One region of the Streptomyces sp. NPDC014889 genome, then DNA from elsewhere that is predicted to be linked to it. Evidence: predicted binding sites of a transcription regulator. Region 1 holds the regulator's gene; each other region holds the start of a gene.
What was found. Region 1 encodes HrcA, which represses chaperone genes, less so after heat shock. Its sites were predicted from a motif close to TTNGCACTCNGNNNNNCNGAGTGCNAA; they were not measured.

Region 1 (5,086 bases):
CTCGACGAGGGCCGCCAAGTCCGCGACGACCAGCCGGTCCTTGCCCTCGGCGGCCTTGACCACGCCCTGGGTCCAGCGCCCGCGGCCGTCGGTGAGCACCACGTCCTCGCCCGGCCGCAGCCGCTTGACCGAGACCGCGTGCCGCCCCTCGGGGCCGTCCAGCACGAACTCCGCCCCGATCGGCTTCAGTTCGTCCACGACGAACACCGGCGCGGTCATCGCGCGTCACCTCCTGCCGCCGGGCCGGCCGCCAACGCCGCGCGTGCCGCGTCGAGTTCGGCGACCAGCACCTCCACGAGCCGTCCGGCGGGCAGTTCGCGGGCCATCCGGTGGCCCTGGCCAGCCCACAGCGCCATGCCCTGCGCGTCCTTCGCCTTGGCGGCCGCCTTGCGCAGCGGCGCGGTGAGGTGGTGGACCTCCGGGTAGGCGGCGGGCGCGTAGGGGCCGTGCTCCCGCATGAAGCGGTTGACCAGTCCGCGGGCCGGCCGCCCCGAGAACGCCCGGGTCAGCTCCGTACGCGGGAACACCGGGTCGGTGAGGGCCTCCTTGTGCAGGTCGTGCGCGCCGGACTCGGGGGTGGCCAGGAAGGCCGTGCCGAGCTGGGCGGCAGTGGCGCCCGCCGCGAGCACGGCGGCGATCTGGCTGCCGCGCATGATGCCGCCCGTGGCGATGATCGGCAGGGCGACCGTCTCACGGATCTGCGCGACGAGCGAGAGCACGCCGATTCCGGCGCCGTCCTGTTCCGGCAGGTCGCGGTGGGTGCCCTGGTGGCCGCCGGCCTCCACGCCCTGGGCGATCACCGCGTCCGCGCCCGACCGATCCACGGCGAGCGCCTCCTCGGTGGTGGTGGCGGTGGCGAGGACGAAGGTGCCGACCCGGTGCAGGGAGTCGACGACCTCGCGGGCCGGCACGCCGAAGTGGAAGGAGACCACCGGCACCGGGTCCTCCAGGAGCACGGCGAGCTTGGCGTCGTAGCCGTCGTCGCGTCCGGACTCCGGGTCGCCGAGTTCGGTCTCGTACCAGCCGGGCTCGCCGGCGAGCTGGTGGGCGTAGAGGTCGACGGCGCCGGTCTCGGCGCTCTCCGGCTGCGGCATGAACACGTTGACGCCGAAGGGGCGGCCGGTCAGTCCGCGCAGCTGCTTGATCTCCTGGTACATGCCGTCGGCGGTCTTGTATCCGGCCGCGAGGAATCCCAGTCCGCCGGCATCGGACACCGCCGCGGCGAGCGGCGGCACCGCGGGACCGCCCGCCATCGGCGCCTGCACGATCGGGTGCGGGAAGAGATCGGTCAGTGCGGAGGACATGACGGCATGTTGTCACGTCCTCCGGACGAGTCCGAAACCGGGCGACCTCCGGCATATGCCGGAGGAATCCCCTCCGGGGCGGTCGCCCGAACCCGTGGCCGGTCCGAGCCCGGCGTCAGCGACCGTTGACTGCGCCCGCCCGGGGGACAACCCCCGGACCCCCGGCCGACCCGAGCCCCGCGTCAGCGACCGTTGAAAGCGTCCTTCAGGCGCGAGAACAAGCCCTGCTGCCCCGGCTGGAACTGGCCCTGGGGGCGTTCCTCGCCGCGCAGCTTGGAGAATTCGCGCAGCAGACGCTCCTGCTCGGGGTCGAGCTTGGTCGGGGTCTGGACCTCCACGTGGACGATGAGGTCGCCCCGGCCGCCGCCGCGCAGGTGCGTGACGCCCCGGCCGTGCAGCGGGATCGACTGGCCGGACTGGGTGCCCGGGCGGATGTCGACCTCCTCCAGGCCGTCCAGGGTCTCCAGCGGCACCTTGGTGCCGAGGGCCGCCGCCGTCATCGGGATGGTGACCGTGCAGTGCAGGTCGTCGCCGCGCCGCTGGAACGTCGAGTGCGGCAGCTCGTGGATCTCGACGTACAGGTCGCCGGCCGGACCGCCGCCGGGGCCGACCTCGCCCTCGCCCGCGAGCTGGATGCGCGTGCCGTTGTCGACACCCGCCGGGATCTTCACGGTCAGGGTGCGGCGGGCGCGGATGCGGCCGTCGCCGGCACACTCCGGGCACGGGGTGGGCACCACCGTGCCGAAGCCCTGGCACTGGGGACACGGACGCGAGGTCATGACCTGGCCCAGGAAGGACCGGGTGACCTGCGAGACCTCGCCCCGGCCGCGGCACATGTCGCATGTCTGCGCCGTGGTGCCCGGGGCCGCGCCCTCGCCGCTGCACGTGTTGCAGACGACGGCCGTGTCGACCTGGATGTCCTTCGTGGTGCCGAAGGCCGCCTCGTCCAGCTCGACCTCGAGCCGGATCATCGCGTCCTGGCCCCGGCGCGTGCGCGAGCGCGGTCCGCGCTGCGACGCCGTGCCGAAGAAGGCGTCCATGATGTCGGAGAAGTTCCCGAAGGAACCGCCGGCCCCGAAGCCGCTCGCGCCGGCCCCGCCGGACTGCGAAAGGGGGTCGCCGCCGAGATCGTAGACCTGCTTCTTCTGCGGGTCGGAGAGCACCTCGTAGGCGGCGTTGATCTCCTTGAACCGCTCCTGGGTCTTCGGATCCGGGTTGACGTCCGGGTGCAGCTCGCGCGCGAGCCGCCGGAAGGCCTTCTTGATCTCTTCCTGCGACGCGTCACGGCGCACGCCGAGAACGGCGTAGTAGTCCGTGGCCACCTACGACTCCGCCAGGATCTGTCCGACGTACCGTGCCACTGCGCGTACCGCTCCCATCGTTCCCGGGTAATCCATGCGGGTCGGTCCGACCACGCCGAGCTTGGCCACTGCCTCGCCGCCCGAACCGTAGCCGACCGACACGATGGACGTGGAGTTGAGTCCTTCATGGGCGTTCTCGTGACCGATGCGCACGGTCATGCCCGGATTCTGCGTCTCACCGAGCAGCCTCAGCAGCACGACCTGCTCCTCCAGCGCCTCCAGAACGGGCCTGATGGTGAGCGGGAAGTCGTGCGCGAAGCGGGTGAGGTTGGCGGTGCCGCCGATGACCAGCCGCTCCTCGTTCTCCTCGACGAGTGTCTCCAGCAAAGTGGACAGCACGGTCGAGACGGTACCCCGGTCCTCGGCGTCGAAGGCGTCGGGCAGGTCCTCCACGAGCTGGGGGACGTCCGTGAAGCGGCGACCCGCGACCCGGCTGTTCAGCCGCGCCCTCAGATCGGCCAGGGAGGTCTCCCCGAAGGGCACCGGGCAGTCGACCATCCGCTGCTCGACCCGGCCGGTGTCCGTGATCAGCACGAGCATCACGCGCGCGGGCGCGAGGGACAGCAGCTCCACGTGCCGCACGGTCGAACGGGTCAGCGACGGATACTGCACGACGGCGACCTGCCGGGTCAGCTGAGCCAGCAGCCGCACCGTGCGGGCCACCACGTCGTCGAGGTCGACGGCGCCGTCGAGGAAGTGGTGGATGGCGCGCCGCTCGGGCGCGGTCATCGGCTTGACCTCGGCCAGCTTGTCGACGAAGAGGCGGTACCCCTTGTCGGTGGGGATGCGGCCGGCACTGGTGTGCGGCTGGGCGATGAAGCCCTCGTCCTCCAGGGCCGCCATGTCGTTGCGGACCGTGGCCGGCGAGACGCCCAGGCTGTGCCGCTCGGTGAGTGCCTTGGAGCCGACCGGCTCCTCGGTGCCCACGTAGTCCTGGACGATGGCGCGCAGCACCTGAAGCCGCCGCTCGCTGAGCATCGCGCACACCTCCAGGTCGTTCCTCGGCCGCTCGCCTGGCACTCTGCGCATAGGAGTGCCAGCTCTACCCGGCCCAGTGTACGGCCGCCGGGTACGCCCCCGGCAAGGCCGGGCCGCGACTGCGTGCGAGGTCGGGACCGGGATCACCCGGGATCGGCCGGGATGTCGTACCCGGCCGACGTCACCGTTAGCGTCGCCGTATGACGGATGCGCGGAAAGTGGCCCCCGAGGAGCCCGGAGAAGCGGGTCGGGGAGACCTGGAATGGGAGTGGCTGGCCGACGGGGTCGGCCGGTGGCGCCTTCCGGTGTGGGACTGCACGGCCGGGCTGGTCGTGGGGGCGGACGGCGCGCTGATGGTCGACGCGGGGTCGAGCCGCGCGGAGGGCGCACTGCTGCGCGCGCGGGCGCGGGAGCTCTCCGGTCGCGGTGTGACGCTTCTCGCGCTCACCCACCCGCACTTCGACCATGTCTTCGGGGCGGCGGAGTTCACCGGCGCGGAGGTGTTCGCCGCGGCGGGCGCGGCGGCGGTGTTCGCCGGCGGGCGCGAGGAGCTGCGCGAGGACGGGGTGCGCCACGGGCTGGACGGGCGGGCGGCGCGGGAGGCGGCGGACGCGCTGGTGCGGCCGGGCCGCGAGGTCGACGACCGGCTGGCCCTCCCGCTCGGCGGCGGGCGGGAGGCGCTGCTGGTGAACGTGGGTCCGGGCCACACCGCGCACGATCTCGCGGTGGTGGTACCGGGCGAACCGGCGGTGGTGTTCTGCGGGGACCTGGTCGAGGAGTCCGGTGAACCCCAGGCGGGCCCGGACGCCGTGCCGTCCCGGTGGCCGGACGCGCTCGACCGGCTGCTGGCGCTCGGCGGCGAGGACGCGCTGTACGTTCCCGGTCACGGAGCGGTGGTGGACGCCGCCTTCGTCCGCGCCCAGCGGGACGCCCTGGCCGCGCGCTTCGGCGTGTCGCGCTGAGGGGGCACGGGCCTGTCCATATCGTCACTCGAATGCGCCCACCCGTCTCCCACCACCGCCCCTCCGGTGAGGGCCCTTCGGGCCCGCGCCCCCGCGTGTATTCGCCCGACCTCACTCCCCCGTGGAAGAAGCCGCGGACCGTGCCGGAGGTTCCCGCCGAGCCGGGTCTGGTGGTGGAGGAGCCGGGGACCGGCTTCTGCGGGGCGGTGATCCGCTGCGAGGCGGGCGCGGTGACGCTGGAGGACCGCTTCGGCAGGCACCGGGTGTTCCCGCTCGCCGCCGGCGGCTTCCTCCTTGAGGGCCGGGCGGTCACCCTGGTGAAGCCGGCGTCCGGTCCGGTACGGCCCACCCGTACGGCGTCCGGTTCGGTCGCCGTGCCCGAGGCACGCGCGCGTGTGGCCCGCGCCGGGCGCATCTACGTCGAGGGCCGGCACGACGCCGAACTGGTCGAGAAGGTATGGGGCGACGACCTGCGCGTCGA
Region 2 (5,086 bases), on a different contig from region 1:
GAGCCGGCGGCACAGGTGCGCCCGGCCCCCGGCCAGCCCCGCCACCAGGCGCCCGCGGCCCCCGCCCCGGGCTCCTACGCCGACCGCCTGCACACCTCCTACGCGCAGCGGGCGGCCACCGCCAGACGCTGGGGCCTCGAACAGGTCCCGCTGATCCCCCCGAAACCGCCCACGGCGAAACTCAGGGCCACCGCCCGTGCCGGTTTCGAGGTGAGTCACCAGGAGGACTGGAACCTGCCCCCGGTCTTCACCACGGTCCCCACCAAGGACAAGGTCGTCTTCCTCACCATCGACGACGGGGCGGAGAAGGACCCGGAGTTCCTGAAGATGATGCGGGACCTGAAGATCCCGTACACGGCCTTCCTCAGCGACTACCTGATCAAGGACGACTACGACTACTTCCGGAAGATGCAGGCCTCGGGAGTCACCCTCAACAACCACACCCTGCACCACCCCTACCTGCCGGGCCTGTCCTACGAGGAGCAGCGGCGCGAGATCTGCGACACGCAGGACATCATGGAGAAGCAGTTCGGCAAGCGCCCGAGGATGATGCGCCCGCCCTACGGCAACTACAACCAGGACACCCTGCGCGCCGCCAAGTCCTGCGGCATCGAGTACGCGCCGATCTGGAACGAGGAGGTCTACGTCGACCACTGGGAGTTCCGCGAGGACGACCAGCGGCTGCGCCCCGGCGACATCGTGCTCACCCACTTCCGCGGCCGGGGCGAGTGGAACGGCACGATGGCCGACGACATGCGCCGGTTCCTCAACAAGGTCACGGCCGACGGGTACGCGGTGGCCCGGCTGGAGGACTACCTGTGAGGCTGCGGCCCCGGAACCTGGCGGTGGCCCTGCTCACCGCCTCGCTGCTGACCGGCTGCGCCACCTCAGTCGACCCGCTCGAACGGCTCGGCCGCAAGGCGGCACAGGGCGTACGGCCGCCGAGCCCGGCGGCCGTCGACCAGGCCTACCGGCGCTGGGGACTCCGGGCGCCGCTGCCCGCACCACCGAAGCCGCCGGCGCGCCGCGCCGGCGCCATCCCGTCCACCGGCCTGCCCGAGGTCGTGGACCGGGTCAAGACCTCCGACCCGGTCGTCTTCCTCACCTACGACGACGGCGCGGAGAAGGATCCGCGGTTCGTCGACATGGTCCGTGAACTGCGGCTGCCCGTCAGCATGTTCCTCACGGACAGTGTCGTCGGACCGGGGTACGGGCACTTCGCGCACCTGATGTCGGTCGGCGCGGACCTCCAGAACCACACCCTGGACCACCCCTCGCTGCGCGGACTGCCCTACGCGGGCCAGCGCGCCGAGATCTGCGGCCAGCGGGACAAGATCCGCTCCCGCTTCGGCGTCACTCCCCGCCTCTTCCGCCCGCCCTACGGCAGATACGACACGACGACCCTGCGCGCCGCCGCCGACTGCGGGGTCTCGACGGTCGTGCTGTGGCGCGCCGCCACGACCGACACCGGCCTGCGCTTCAGCCGCGGCCGCCACGAACTGCGCCCCGGCGACATCCTCCTCGTCGCCTCGGACGACGACGACCTCGACGGCCCGCCTCTCCGCGACCGCACGACCCGCCTGCTCCGCACCATCCAGGAAAGGGGCCTGACGGTGGCGAGGCTGCAGGACTATCTCTGAGGTGCCCCTTTTTCAGCGGAGGCTGGGTGAAACCAGCCCGTCCGGCGCTTGAGGACGAGGCCGTCCAGGCCGATCCGGTGGGTCTGGGGGCGCAGCCCCCAGGGACGCCCACACACACCCGCAGCACCTTGAACACACGTTCCCCAAAGCGCGCCCGCCCGCCGACGCGCCACGAGGCAATTGGCACTCCGCTTGACCGAGTGCTAATCGCGGTCATAGTCTCAGGTCTGGCACTCCCCCCTGGAGAGTGCCAACACAGCGACGGGCAGGTCCGGCACCCGCGACGACGGATCGACCTGGTCGCCACCTCAGACAGTTAACCCCGTGAGATCTCCGAAGGGGGAGGTCGGATCGTGACGACCGCCAGCACCAAGGTTGCCATCAAGCCGCTCGAGGACCGCATCGTGGTCCAGCCGCTCGACGCCGAGCAGACCACGGCCTCTGGCCTGGTCATCCCGGACACCGCCAAGGAGAAGCCCCAGGAGGGCGTCGTCCTGGCCGTGGGCCCGGGCCGCTTCGAGGACGGCAACCGTCTTCCGCTCGACGTGAAGGTCGGCGACGTCGTGCTCTACAGCAAGTACGGCGGCACCGAGGTGAAGTACAACAACGAGGAGTACCTCGTCCTCTCGGCTCGCGACGTCCTCGCGATCATCGAGAAGTAGTTCACCCGCTTCTTCACGAAGCCGAAGCAATTCTGCTTGAGCTGCGCCCCTGGCCCCCCGCGACCGATAAGAAGCCGGGCGCCCGGGGCGCAGTGTCTTTCCACCAGATTTCGAGAGGGCTCCCGCTGCCATGGCGAAGATCCTGAAGTTCGACGAGGACGCCCGTCGCGCCCTCGAGCGCGGCGTCAACAAGCTTGCCGACACGGTGAAGGTGACGATCGGCCCCAAGGGCCGCAACGTCGTCATCGACAAGAAGTTCGGCGCGCCCACCATCACCAACGACGGCGTCACCATCGCCCGTGAGGTCGAGATCGAGGACCCGTACGAGAACCTCGGCGCCCAGCTGGTGAAGGAGGTGGCGACCAAGACCAACGACATCGCGGGTGACGGCACCACCACCGCCACCGTGCTCGCCCAGGCGCTCGTGCGCGAGGGCCTGAAGAACGTCGCCGCGGGTGCCTCCCCGGCCGCGCTCAAGAAGGGCATCGACGCCGCGGTCAAGGCCGTCTCCGACGACCTGCACGCCTCGGCCCGCCCGATCGACGAGAAGTCCGACATCGCCGCCGTCGCCGCGCTGTCCGCCCAGGACCAGCAGGTCGGCGAGCTCATCGCCGAGGCGATGGACAAGGTCGGCAAGGACGGCGTCATCACCGTCGAGGAGTCCAACACCTTCGGTCTGGAGCTGGACTTCACCGAGGGCATGGCCTTCGACAAGGGCTACCTGTCCCCGTACTTCGTCACGGACCAGGAGCGTATGGAGGCCGTCCTCGACGACCCGTACATCCTGATCCACCAGGGCAAGATCTCCGCCATCGCGGACCTGCTCCCGCTCCTCGAGAAGATCATCCAGGCCAACGCCTCGAAGCCGCTGCTGATCATCGCCGAGGACGTCGACGGCGAGGCCCTGTCGACCCTGGTCGTCAACAAGATCCGCGGCACGTTCAACGCCGTGGCCGTCAAGGCCCCCGGTTTCGGCGACCGCCGCAAGGCGATGCTGCAGGACATGGCGGTCCTCACCGGCGCCACGGTCATCTCCGAAGAGGTCGGCCTCAAGGTCGACCAGGCCGGTCTCGACGTCCTCGGCTCCGCCCGCCGCGTCACCGTCACCAAGGACGACACCACGATCGTCGACGGCGCCGGCAACAAGGAGGACGTGGAGGGCCGCGTCTCCCAGATCAAGGCCGAGATCGAGAACACCGACTCCGACTGGGACCGCGAGAAGCTCCAGGAGCGCCTCGCGAAGCTGGCCGGCGGCGTGTGCGTGATCAAGGTCGGCGCCGCCACCGAGGTGGAGCTGAAGGAGAAGAAGCACCGTCTGGAGGACGCCATCTCCGCGACCCGCGCCGCGGTCGAGGAGGGCATCGTCTCCGGTGGTGGCTCCGCGCTCGTCCACGCCGTGAAGGTCCTGGAGGGCAACCTCGACAAGACCGGCGACGAGGCCACGGGTGTCGCGGTCGTCCGCCGCGCCGCCGTCGAGCCGCTGCGCTGGATCGCCGAGAACGCCGGCCTCGAGGGCTACGTCATCGTCTCCAAGGTGGCGGAGCTCGAGAAGGGCAGCGGCTACAACGCCGCCACCGGCGAGTACGGCGACCTGATCAAGGCCGGCGTCATCGACCCGGTGAAGGTCACCCGCTCCGCCCTGGAGAACGCCGCCTCCATCGCCTCCCTCCTGCTCACGACCGAGACCCTGGTCGTCGAGAAGAAGGAAGAGGAAGAGCCGGCCGCCGCGGGCCACGGCCACGGCCACGCCCACTGAGCGCTCCGCTGAACTGAGCCGAACCACCGGTGCCCGGCACCCCTTCGGGGGTGCCGGGCACCGGTGTGTTTCGGCGTCTGCCCCGCTGGGGGTTTTGTGCCGGGCGCGGGTAGTCCGTGGTTGATCGCGCAGTTCCCCGCGCCCCTTCAGGGCGCTGCCGCGGTGATCGTCAAGGTCGGTCTCGTACGTCACTTCCGCCGGGAAACCATCGACTCCGACCCGAACCGCCGGTGGACTGTTCCCGGTGAACACGCCCATCCGCCCACGGCCGTGGCCTCGCTGCCGCACGCCAGCACGCGCCAGGCGCCGGGAGTCCACGCGAAGACCGCGTCCTGGCCGAAGCGGTGCCCCAGCGCACGTGCGGCGGTGTCGCTCAGACCGGCGACGGCGACGCTCTCCTCGCGGTGCGTGCCGGCCGCGTCGCCTCCCTCCGCGGGCCACCAGGCGAGGCCACGGCGGTGGACCTCGACGAGCAACAGGCGCTGGGCGCGGGCGTTGTCCTCGGCTGACGCGGTACGGCCACGGGGATTCCAGGCCGTGATCACATGAACGGCGGCCCTGCCGGCCAGTGTCGGGAAGCGACCCTCGGTCGTGCCCGATGGACGCGGTTCGACCCGTACGGTCCGGTCCTGGAACGCGATGTCGGCGACCGCGGTCCGGTAGAGATCCCAGTTGCCGGGCGTGCCGGTTGCATCGGTGGTGTGCACAAGGGCCTCCTGTGGAACGAAGACCCCCTTACACGCCGTGCAGGGAGATCGCGGCTTGATCGTGCTGCAAGATCTCACTACCACGGCCCCGGAGCAAGGGGTGTTCGACTACTGCTCCAACTCGTCCAGCGCGCCGAGCTGTTGCAGCAGCCCCAGCTGGTCGTGCTGCCACCACAGCTCGGTGACCTTGCCGTTGTCGCCGAAGCGGAAGACGGTCATGCCGGTCATGGTGACCCGCTTGCCGGTGGGCGCGATGCCGAGGAACTCGCCCCGGTGCGTGGCGGTCCAGCTCCAGCGGGCGCAGACCCGGTCGCCCTGCGC
Region 3 (5,086 bases), on a different contig from region 1:
CAGCTCGGTGACCCGCCCGCCCTGCCCGGCGGCGGCCGGGTCGGAGGCGGCCGAGCCGGGCACGGTGAAGGGGCGGTCGTACATCGCCTTGACCAGGTCGATGTCGCGTTCGGTGAGCAGCGGGCCCACGATGCCGGTGACGAAGTCGGAGGAGAACTCCCGCAGATCGGCGTCCACGAAGCAGACGACGTCCCCGCGGGTGACGAGCAGGGAGCGCCACAGCACCTCGCCCTTGCCCGGCACCGCCGGCAGGCGCGGCAGGATCTCGTCGCGGCGCACCACCCGGGCGCCCGCGGCGGCGGCCACCTCGAAGGTGCGGTCGGTGGAGCCGGAGTCGACGACGACGATCTCGTCGACGAGCGGCGCCCGCTCCACGAGGTCGCGGCGGATCACCGTGACGATGTCGCCGACCGTCGCCTCCTCGTTCAGCGCGGGCAGCACCACGGAGACGGACTGACCGGTGCGCTGCTTGGCCGCCAGGATCTGGTGGAGCGGCCGGTCGGCCACGGACCAGGAGCGGGTGGCCAGCCAGCGCTCGACTTCTTCCAGCACGGTCAGCGGCTCCTCACTGTCGTCCCGCGACTGTCGTCTCGCGGTGTCGTCTCGCGGTTCGGACGACTGTCTCGGCCGTCCTGGCCTTCCGTTACAGTCTTGAACAACGCGGACGACCATCCCATGCCGGGGGTCACCTCCGCGCCACAACCGAATACAGCTCATCCAGAGGGGCAGAGGGACACGGCCCGATGAAGCCCCGGCAACCCTCCAGCCGGTTCTCGTATCGACTGCTGTGCGCGCACAGCCGATCGTCTTCGCGAGGCTCCCGGCTAGGGAAGGTGCCAAATCCGTCTCACGGCGAGATGCGTCGTGAGGAAGATGAGGAGAAAGGGCCTCGCCTCACATGGCTGTGCAGACCGTTGCAAGCAGCACCGATTCCACCGTGAACCTCGGCCCCGCCGCGGCGCTGAGCTGTCGCGAGTGCGGTCACCGCGTCCCCCTCGGCCCGGTCTTCGCCTGCGAGGAGTGTTTCGGCCCGCTGGAGATCGCCTACGACTTCTCGGCCTACGACACCGAGGAGCTGCGCAAGCGGATCGAAGCGGGCCCCGCGAACATCTGGCGCTACGCCCCGCTGCTGCCCGTCCCCGCGGACGTCGCCGGCAAGCCGAACCTGAACCCGGGCTGGACCAAGCTCGTCCAGGCCGACCGCCTCGCCCGTGAACTGGGCGTGACCGGCGGCCTCTACGTGAAGGACGACTCCGGCAACCCGACGCACTCCTTCAAGGACCGCGTCGTCGCCCAGGCGCTGGAGGCGGCCCGCGCCTTCGGCTTCACCACGCTCTCCTGCTCCTCGACCGGCAACCTGGCCGGCGCCGTCGGCGCCGCGGCCGCCCGCGCCGGACTGCGCTCCTGCGTGTTCATCCCGCACGACCTGGAGCAGGGCAAGGTCGTGATGGCCGCGATCTACGGCGGCGAACTCGTCGGCATCGAGGGCAACTACGACGACGTGAACCGCTTCTGCTCCGAGCTGATCGGCGATCCGGCCGGCGAGGGCTGGGGCTTCGTCAACGTCAACCTGCGGCCGTACTACGCCGAGGGCTCCAAGACCCTGGCGTACGAGATCTGCGAGCAGCTCGGCTGGCGGCTGCCGGACCAGATCGTCGTCCCGATCGCCTCGGGCTCCCAGCTCACCAAGGTCGACAAGGGCCTGCGGGAGCTGATCGAGCTGGGACTGGTCGAGGACAGGCCGTACAAGGTCTTCGGCGCCCAGGCCGAGGGCTGCTCGCCGGTGTCCACCGCCTTCAAGGCGGGCCACGACGTCGTGCGGCCGCAGAAGCCGGACACCATCGCCAAGTCCCTGGCCATCGGCAACCCGGCCGACGGCCCGTACGTCCTGGACATCGCGCGCCGCACCGGCGGCGCGGTGGAGGACGTGACCGACGAGCAGGTCGTCGACGCGATCAAGCTGCTGGCGCGGACCGAGGGCATCTTCGCCGAGACCGCGGGCGGTGTGACGGTCGGCGTGACGAAGAAGCTGGTCGAGAACGGCGTCCTCGACCCGACCAAGACCACCGTCGTCCTCAACACCGGCGACGGGCTGAAGACGCTGGACGCGGTGGCCGGCACCGGCCTGACCGCGACGATCCGTCCGACCCTGGACTCCTTCCGAGAGGCTGGCCTGGCATGAGCGTGAACGTCCGCATCCCCACCATCCTGCGCACCTACACCGGCGGGCGGGCCGAGGTGAGCGCCGAGGGCGCGACCCTGTCCGAGGTCATCTCGGACCTGGAGAAGAACCACACGGGCATCGCCGCCCGGGTCCTGGACGACCAGGGCAAGCTGCGCCGCTTCGTCAACGTGTACGTCAACGACGACGACGTCCGGTTCGAGCAGGGCCTCCAGACGGCCACCCCGGACGGCGCGGGCGTCTCGATCATCCCGGCGGTCGCCGGCGGCTGACCATTACCTTCGGTAATTCCGGTCACGCAGAGTTCACCCGAGTTGCCCCTTCCGCGAGAGAAGCGGAGGGGGCAATTCTGTGTGATTGAACGGGGTAGAGTTGGGGAACGCGCCCCCGGACTCGGATTCCGGGGCCATGGATTTCTGCCGCGGGCCCGGCAAGAAGTAGCCAAAGTCTGCGGACCTTTTGCGGCATTTGCCTTGCTTATGGGGCCCGAAATGCCCTGAATTCGCGTGAACTCTTCCTATATTCCGGACCGCGTACGTCCAGATTTCTCGTCCGATTGACCTGTTGCAGACGGCAGTTGGACAGATACATTCAGCCGCGGTCGACGCGTTCCGGCGCACGCCCCCGATCCACGGGGGGTGAGGTCTGACCCGGGTCCGCGAAGTGTGGATCTGTGCAAGGGCCAGTAATAGGGGAGTTAGGCATGGCTCAGGGCACCGTCAAGTGGTTCAACGCGGAGAAGGGGTACGGCTTCATCGCGGTCGACGGTGGTGCGGACGTCTTCGTCCACTACAGCGCGATCCAGATGGACGGCTACCGCACGCTGGAAGAGGGCCAGCGGGTCGAGTTCGAGATCTCGCAGGGCCAGAAGGGTCCGCAGGCCGACATGGTCCGCGTCACGGCCTGAATCGCGCGACCACCGCAAGCGACGTTCTTCTTCGGAAGGGCCCGCACCTCCGCTGCCGGGGTGCGGGCCCTTCGCTGTGCCCGCGCCCCCTTCCCCCCTCCGTCCGCCGGCCCGCACATCCGCCTCCGCGCCCGCCCGACTGCCCGCCGACCCCCCGAAGGCGCTTGCACTCGGAGGGGTCGAGTGCTAATCATTGGCGTTAGCACTCTGAAGGTGAGAGTGACAACGAAGGACCGGGTCGGTGAGGCCGCGGGCCAGGTGGGGCAAGGAACCACCGTGGACCGGAGGCCGTCCGTCGCGGGCGCGGGCGCGGTCCGAAGGAATCACCCCCAGTCCTGGAGGGACCACTTCACATGGCCAAGATCATCGCGTTCGACGAGGAGGCGCGGCGAGGCCTCGAGCGCGGCATGAACCAGCTCGCGGACGCCGTCAAGGTGACCCTCGGCCCCAAGGGCCGCAACGTCGTCCTCGAGAAGAAGTGGGGCGCCCCCACGATCACCAACGACGGTGTCTCCATCGCCAAGGAGATCGAGCTCGAGGACCCGTACGAGAAGATCGGCGCCGAGCTGGTCAAGGAAGTCGCCAAGAAGACGGACGACGTCGCCGGTGACGGTACGACCACCGCGACCGTGCTCGCCCAGGCCCTGGTCAAGGAAGGCCTGCGCAACGTCGCCGCCGGCGCCAACCCGATGGCCCTGAAGCGCGGTATCGAGCGTGCCGTCGAGGCCGTCTCCGCCGCCCTGCTCGACCAGGCCAAGGAGGTCGAGACCAAGGAGCAGATCGCCTCCACCGCCTCCATCTCCGCCGCCGACACCCAGATCGGCGAGCTCATCGCCGAGGCCATGGACAAGGTCGGCAAGGAAGGCGTCATCACCGTCGAGGAGTCGCAGACCTTCGGTCTCGAGCTCGAGCTCACCGAGGGCATGCGCTTCGACAAGGGCTACATCTCCGCCTACTTCGCGACCGACATGGAGCGCATGGAGGCGTCGCTCGAGGACCCGTACATCCTCATCGCCAACTCCAAGATCTCCTCGGTCAAGGACCTGCTCCCGCTCCTGGAGAAGGTCATGCAGTCGGGCAAGCCGCTGCTGATCATCGCCGAGGACGTCGAGGGCGAGGCCCTGTCGACCCTGGTCGTCAACAAGATCCGCGGCACCTTCAAGTCCGTCGCCGTCAAGGCCCCGGGCTTCGGCGACCGCCGCAAGGCCATGCTCGGCGACATCGCCATCCTCACGGGCGGCGAGGTCATCTCCGAGGAGGTCGGCCTCAAGCTGGAGAACGCGACCCTGGACCTCCTGGGCCGCGCCCGCAAGGTCGTCATCACCAAGGACGAGACCACCATCGTCGACGGCGCCGGCTCCACCGACCAGGTCGCGGGCCGCGTGAACCAGATCCGCGCCGAGATCGAGAACAGCGACTCCGACTACGACCGCGAGAAGCTCCAGGAGCGCCTGGCGAAGCTCGCCGGCGGTGTCGCGGTCATCAAGGCCGGTGCCGCCACCGAGGTGGAGCTCAAGGAGCGTAAGCACCGCATCGAGGACGCCGTGCGCAACGCCAAGGCGGCCGTCGAGGAGGGCATCGTCGCCGGTGGTGGCGTGGCCCTGCTCCAGACCACCAGCGTCTTCGAGAAGCTGGAACTCGAGGGTGACGAGGCGACCGGCGCGCAGGCCGTGAAGCTCGCCCTGGAGGCCCCGCTCAAGCAGATCGCCGTCAACGCCGGCCTCGAGGGCGGCGTCGTGGTGGAGAAGGTCCGCAACCTCACCCCGGGCCACGGCCTGAACGCCGCGACCGGTGAGTACGTCGACCTGGTCGCCGAGGGCATCATCGACCCGGCGAAGGTGACCCGTTCCGCGCTGCAGAACGCCGCCTCCATCGCCGCGCTGTTCCTCACCACCGAGGCCGTCATCGCCGACAAGCCGGAGAAGGCCGCCGCGCCGGCCGGCGGCGGCATGCCGGGCGGTGACATGGACTTCTGATCCCCTCGAGGATCGGATCCG

Region 2: groES (co-chaperone GroES) is a predicted target of HrcA. The motif match lies at 1,821-1,847, and genes of this name have one in related genera.
Region 3: groL (chaperonin GroEL) is a predicted target of HrcA. The motif match lies at 3,253-3,279, and genes of this name have one in related genera.

Annotation. Positions count from the first base shown of each region.
Region 1 is NZ_JBIBWH010000003.1:522,736-527,821, reverse strand. It holds gene ACF09J_RS08605 (16S rRNA (uracil(1498)-N(3))-methyltransferase) at 1-219, opposite strand, end outside; gene ACF09J_RS08600 (nitronate monooxygenase) at 216-1,304, opposite strand; gene dnaJ (molecular chaperone DnaJ) at 1,487-2,626, opposite strand; gene hrcA (heat-inducible transcriptional repressor HrcA) at 2,627-3,643, opposite strand; gene ACF09J_RS08585 (MBL fold metallo-hydrolase) at 3,844-4,605, shown strand; gene ACF09J_RS08580 (DUF3097 domain-containing protein) at 4,638-5,086, shown strand, end outside.
Region 2 is NZ_JBIBWH010000010.1:266,311-271,396, forward strand. It holds gene ACF09J_RS22095 (polysaccharide deacetylase family protein) at 1-822, shown strand, start outside; gene ACF09J_RS22100 (polysaccharide deacetylase family protein) at 825-1,640, shown strand; gene groES (co-chaperone GroES) at 1,994-2,302, shown strand; gene groL (chaperonin GroEL) at 2,433-4,058, shown strand; gene ACF09J_RS22115 (DUF3293 domain-containing protein) at 4,247-4,765, opposite strand; gene ACF09J_RS22120 (ester cyclase) at 4,874-5,086, opposite strand, start outside.
Region 3 is NZ_JBIBWH010000006.1:423,486-428,571, reverse strand. It holds gene ACF09J_RS14825 (glucosyl-3-phosphoglycerate synthase) at 1-552, opposite strand, end outside; SAM riboswitch class I at 711-880, shown strand; gene thrC (threonine synthase) at 899-2,182, shown strand; gene ACF09J_RS14815 (MoaD/ThiS family protein) at 2,179-2,454, shown strand; gene ACF09J_RS14810 (cold-shock protein) at 2,886-3,089, shown strand; gene groL (chaperonin GroEL) at 3,443-5,065, shown strand.